2 regions of the Klebsiella sp. HN106 genome follow, and region 2 is predicted to be linked to the other one. Evidence: predicted binding sites of a transcription regulator. Region 2 holds the regulator's gene; the other holds the start of a gene.
What was found. Region 2 encodes CRP, which controls carbon source genes, mostly activating them, when cyclic AMP is high. Its sites were predicted from a motif close to ATGTGANNNNNNTCACAT; they were not measured.
Positions count from the first base shown of each region.

Region 1: a site for CRP is predicted at 1,604-1,621, ahead of ydfZ (putative selenium delivery protein YdfZ). Genes of this name have one in related genera too.

Region 1 covers NZ_JBLURD010000001.1:142,549-145,670, reverse strand. The annotation lists gene cybB (cytochrome b561) at 1-411, opposite strand, end outside; gene ACSIPU_RS00695 (DinI family protein) at 627-869, shown strand; gene ACSIPU_RS00690 (hypothetical protein) at 1,253-1,450, opposite strand; gene ydfZ (putative selenium delivery protein YdfZ) at 1,731-1,934, shown strand; gene ACSIPU_RS00680 (GGDEF domain-containing protein) at 2,016-2,987, opposite strand; gene ACSIPU_RS00675 (LysR family transcriptional regulator) at 3,119-3,122, opposite strand, start outside.
Region 2 covers NZ_JBLURD010000011.1:166,329-169,450, reverse strand. The annotation lists gene ACSIPU_RS22120 (phosphoribulokinase) at 1-355, shown strand, start outside; gene ACSIPU_RS22115 (OsmC family protein) at 402-806, opposite strand; gene crp (cAMP-activated global transcriptional regulator CRP) at 1,111-1,743, shown strand; gene ACSIPU_RS22105 (YccS/YhfK family putative transporter) at 1,795-3,122, shown strand, end outside.

The DNA of each region.
Region 1 (3,122 bases), on a different contig from region 2:
ATGCCACGCTTTCAGATTATCCACCAGTTCAAAGTCGCTTTCCGCTGCGTGCGGCATGGTCAGACCAAAAGCGAACCACGGGTTGCCGCGATAGTACATCATGACCATGCCGATGATCGGCAGCGCGATAAACAGCAGATAGATCACCAGATGCCCGAGATGCGCGAAGCCGGTCATCATCGGCGATGGTTTGGGGACTATCGGCGGCGCCGGTGATTTCAGGCGCACGATCAGGCGCGCCACCATCAGAACAAAGATAGAAATACCGCACGAGACGTGAATCATATTAATGGCAGGCCGCGCGCTGCGCGGGAAAAAGCCCCGCAGCTCCATCGCCGCGTACGCGCCAATCACTAATAAAAAAACCAGCCAGTGGATGCCTATCTGCAGGCCAGAGTATTTATCGCGCATGGAAAACCCTTAAAAAGATGGTGATGGAGTCAACATAACCACCTTTTATTAAAAATTCATTAACTTTTACGTACTTATAAAAAAACAATTGCCCTACTCCGGCATTTGATGCAAAAGCAGAGATCGCGCCTGCGCGAGGAACTTATTCTGTCGCCTTGACGCTGTATATAATTACAGTACAATACTGGCTGTCATCAAAATAACCGGGATAACGCATGTTTGTAGAACTGATTTATGACAAAAGAAATTTCGAGGGATTGGCCGGCGCTAAAGAGATCATTCTTAATGAACTGACGAAGCGAGTTCACCGCATTTTTCCCGATGCCGACGTCCGCGTAAAACCGATGATGACTTTAGCTTCGATTAATACCGACGCCAGCAAGCACGAGAAGGAGCAGATCAGCCGCGCCGTGCAGGAAATGTTTGAAGAAGCCGATATGTGGATGCAGGAAGATTAACCGGGTTCCGGTAGATTTCGAATCGCGGTCTATGCCTTCTTAACCGCGAAGCCACTTGCGGGAATATTGACGAATAAGGCCTCAGGGAATCATGAACACATTTAGCATCATAGCTATCCCATTCTTTGCCGCAGCTATTGTTCTTCTGGCCTTAGCCGCGAGCCGAAAGAACCGAACCTGTTATATCGTTGGCGGCGTGTTAATGGCTTCATCCGTGGTTAACGCAGTGATTGGCATGGCGCTGTAGAGTCAGGTGGTAAAATGAGTTTTGTCTGGTATATGACGCTGATATGCATTTTTTTAGCCTGGCTAATGATGACTTTGCTCCCGGTGTAATCCCGGGTTTTCTGATACCCGGGCTTCGTTTATCTCTTTATCGGGGTTTATATCCCCTTTCGCACCAGCGTTGCCGCTTTTTTAAAAATCTCGTCCTCGACGCCATCTCCCTTCTGCCTGCCTAACCGCATCAGTTCCTCAACAATACTTTCCCGATTAATTGGCTTCTGGTCAGACACCAGGCCAATGACCGCTGCGCCAATCGCAAGCCCGATCAGCCCCGTTTGCTCGTCTTTGTTGTTCATCGTTCCGCTCCGTTATGCCCGCCAAAAGTTTAGCAGCCGCAACCGCGTCTGCAACCTGCAGCATCCGCAACCATAGTGTACAAAGTCAAAGACCTGCAGAAGCATAACGCGCGGACGAATGGTCAGGAAATGGCCTTCGCTGACCGCTAAAAAGTGTGATGTTGATCAAAAACAAAAAAACGCCAGCCTCAGAGGCGTATTTGTATTACGTCCGTTGCCGGGAGTAAGCCTGGTGGTTAAGCGGAGTTTTATTTGCAGATTATTAAGAGGAGAAATAGCCATGATCACTTACGATCGTAACCGCAACCCTATTACTAACGGTAGTCAGGTAATGATTAACGGGACGGGTAAAACCGGTAAAATTGTTGCTATACATGCCAATGGTCTTACTCCTGCCCAGCTGCGTCGTAATAAGACAGTAGAAGTTGAAGGCGCTGAAGGCAAATTCGAGCCCGTTGAATTGATCCGTCTTGGACTCCACTAAGATTGCGCAAGCTGCGGCGATCACCCGCCTGAACCGCAGGGGATGCCGCAGACGCCCGGCAGACGACGCCGGGCGACACGCCTACCGGCGCTCTGCGCCATGGCTCGTTTTAGCCTGATACATCCGCCGGTCGGCCACTGCAACGATGTCATTGAGACTATGGTGCTCATGGGGATCGTATTCAACGCAGCCCCATGAGAACGCCAGCTGCCACGGATTACCCGCTTGCTGATTATACTCGGCAACATTCTGGCTAAGCTGCTCCATCGCCTTGTTCGCGGCCTGCTGGGCGGTATTGGCAAGCAGGATGATAAACTCATCGCCGCCCTGTCTGGCAATTAAATCCGACTCTCTGAAGGTAGACTTCATCACATCGGCGATTGCCGTCAGGGCTTTATCCCCTTGCTCATGGCCCCAGGTATCGTTAATCAGCTTAAAGCGATCGAGGTCGATAAACACCAGGCTCGCCGGTTCACTTCGCCGTCTGGCTGTTAACAGCGCATACTCCGCTAACGACAAAAATCCCCTCCGGTTAAATAACCCCGTCAGTTCGTCGGCGGTCGCCGCATCCAGCACCTTGAATTCATCTTCTACAATGGCGGCCAGGTCACTCAATATCTGAATTTCATGTCCGGAAAAAGCGCGCGGCTTATGATCCATAAGGCAGAACGAACCTACCGTCGCGCCGTCAGGTAGCTGAACCGGATACCCGGCATAAAAGCGAATAAACGGCGCTTCCGTCACCAGCGGGTTATCGTGAAAGCGCATATCCTGCTGCAGGTCGTTGACGATCAAAGGATCGGTTTGCAGAATGGTGTGCGCGCAGAAGGTGATATCCCTCGGCAGCGTATCCACATCAAGTCCGGCGCAGGATTTAACATGCAGGGTGTTCTCCCCGACGAGGCTAATCGACGCCACCGGCAGATCGTAGAGCGTACGCGCCAGCCTGGTCAGGCGATCGAAGCGCTCTTCTTTTCCGCTATTCAGTAACCCGGATGCCCGCAGCGATTGCAGACGACGCAGTTCATCTGGATGAGGTCCGGCTAATTTCAATTTGTCTCTCTTATCTTTTATGGATGAGCGGCGCAGCGCGTAGAGTCAATGCGCGCCTTGATTGTTAACACAGATTTTACATTTCTGATATCATGAGTTAAGCATATATCGCTGACTCGTCAAACCCGCCATCAG
Region 2 (3,122 bases):
CGGCCACTCTCGGGAGGCGGTGATGGACTCGGTGGTCCGCTCGATGGAGGACTACATCAACTTTATCACCCCGCAGTTTTCGCGCACCCATCTCAACTTCCAGCGCGTCCCCACGGTGGATACGTCCAATCCCTTTGCGGCCAAAGCCATCCCTTCCCTGGATGAAAGCTTCGTGGTGATTCATTTCCGCAACCTGAAAAATATCGATTTTCCGTGGCTTCTGGCGATGCTTCAGGGTTCGTTTATCTCACATATGAACACGCTGGTGGTACCGGGCGGAAAAATGGGGCTGGCGATGGAGCTGATTATGGCGCCGCTGGTTGAACGGCTGATGGAAGGCAAGAAAATAAGCTAGCTGCGATCGCCCCGGCGGCAACATAACCTACCGGGGTCGGTTCCGTTTATCCTTCGATCACTTCATAAGAGTGAGTAATGTTTACCGCCTTCTCAAGCATCAGCGCCACCGAGCAGTATTTTTCCGCCGACAGGTCAACGGCGCGGGAAACGGCCGCGTCTTTTAACTCCTTACCGGTCACGATAAAGTGCAGATTGATATGGGTAAACAGACGCGGCGCCTCTTCGCGACGCTCCGAGGTCAGCTTAACTTCGCAGTTGGTGACGTTATGACGCCCCTTCTGCAAAATGGAAACCACGTCAATCGCGCTGCACCCGCCTGCCGCCATTAGCACCATTTCCATCGGGCTGGGCGCTTTATCCCCGGAATTACCGTCCATCAGAATCTGGTGGCCAGAAGCCGACTCACCGATGAAGGTTAACCCTTCAACCCACTTCACTCGCGCTTGCATAAATTTAACTCCAGGGCTGTAATTTTCCTGACAGATTACGCGTAGATAACAATTCTCGCAACGGAAGGCGACCTGGGTCATGCTGAAGCGAGACACCAGGAGACATGCGGCGAAAGCTATGCTAAAACAGTCTGGATGCTACAGTAATACATTGATGTACTGCATGTATGCAGAGGAGTTCACATTACAGGCTGCAGAACACTTTCAGCCGGATTCCCAGGTATAGGGATTCAATACGATTGCATGCCCGGATGCCGTGTAGTGTCGGCACCCGGAGATAGCTTATAACAGAGGATAACCGCGCATGGTGCTTGGCAAACCGCAAACAGACCCTACCCTTGAATGGTTCTTGTCTCATTGCCACATTCATAAGTACCCATCAAAGAGCACGCTGATCCACCAGGGTGAAAAAGCAGAAACGTTGTACTACATCGTTAAGGGCTCCGTGGCTGTACTCATCAAGGATGAAGAAGGTAAAGAGATGATCCTCTCTTACCTCAACCAGGGCGATTTCATCGGTGAATTAGGCCTGTTTGAAGAAGGTCAGGAGCGTAGCGCCTGGGTACGTGCGAAAACCGCATGTGAAGTGGCCGAAATCTCCTACAAAAAATTCCGTCAGCTGATCCAGGTTAACCCGGATATCCTGATGCGTCTCTCTTCGCAGATGGCGCGCCGTCTGCAGGTTACGTCGGAAAAAGTGGGCAACCTCGCTTTCCTCGACGTGACTGGTCGTATCGCCCAGACGCTGCTGAACCTGGCAAAACAGCCGGATGCGATGACCCACCCGGACGGTATGCAAATTAAAATTACCCGCCAGGAAATCGGTCAGATTGTCGGATGCTCTCGCGAAACCGTTGGCCGCATCCTGAAAATGCTGGAAGATCAAAACCTGATCTCGGCACACGGTAAAACTATCGTCGTCTACGGTACCCGTTAAGTCGGTAAAACGGCGTATTGCCTGACAATACGCCGTTTTTGTTTTCCCCTCATGTGGCGCAGGCTGATTTACCACCCGGAAGTCAACTATGCACTGCGGCAAACGCTGGTGTTGTGTCTGCCGGTTGCGATAGGGCTTCTGTTCGGTCATCTACAGCAGGGGCTGCTGTTTTCTCTTGTTCCCGCCTGCTGCAACGTTGCCGGGCTGGATACACCGCATAAGCGTTTCTTTAAACGCCTGATTATCGGCGGCTGCCTGTTTGCCGGCAGTAGCCTTATCGTTCAACTCCTTCTGCAGCGAGAAATACCTTTGCCGCTGATCCTCACGGGTCTGGCGCTCATCCTCGGCGTCACGGCCGAAATCAGCTCTCTGCACGCAAGGCTGCTGCCCGCCTCGCTTATCGCGGCTATATTTACGCTCAGTCTCGCGGGCAACATGCCGATCTGGGAGCCGCTGCTGATCTACGCGCTCGGGACGTTATGGTATGGCGTTTTTAACTGGGTCTGGTTCTGGCTTTGGCGCGAACAGCCGCTGCGCGAATCCTTAAGTCTGCTGTATCGCGAGCTGGCCAATTATTGCGAGGCCAAATACAGTCTGCTTACCCAGCATACGGACCCCTCAACATCGTTGCCGCCGCTGCTTAATCGACAGCAAAAGGTGGTAGATCTGATAACCCAGTGCTATCAGCAGATGCATATGTTGGCGGCCAACCAGCGCAGCGATCATAAACGCCTGCTGCGCGCATTCCAGGTTGGACTGGACCTGCAGGAGCATATTTCCGTCAGCCTTCATCAGCCGGAAGAGGTGCAAAAACTGGTGGAGCGCAGCCATGCGGAAGCGGTGATTCGCTGGAACGCGCAAACCGTTGCCGCCCGCCTGCGGGTGCTGGCGGACGATCTCCTTTACCATCGTTATCCTCAGCGCTTTCAGATGGATAAACAGATCGGTGCGCTGGAAAAAATCGCCTGGCAGCATCCCGATAACCCGGTCGGGCAGTTTTGCGCCTGGCATTTCAGCCGTATTGCCCGGGTTCTGCGCACCCAGCGGCCGCTGTACGCGCGTAACCTGATGGCGGATAAAACCCGTCGCCTGCCGCTGCTGCCTGCCCTGAAAAACTATCTGTCGCTTAAGTCGCCGGCCTTACGAAATGCGGCGCGTATCAGCGTGATGCTGAGCGTCGCCAGCCTGATGGGCAGCGCGCTAAACCTGCCAAAACCCTACTGGATCCTGATGACGGTTCTGTTCGTGACGCAAAACGGCTACGGCGCCACCCGAGTACGCATCGTCCACCGGGCTGCAGGAACCATTGCCGGGCTGGTCATTGCCGGACTGACGCTGCACTTTCACGTCCCTGAAGGCTATACGCTGACCGCGATGCT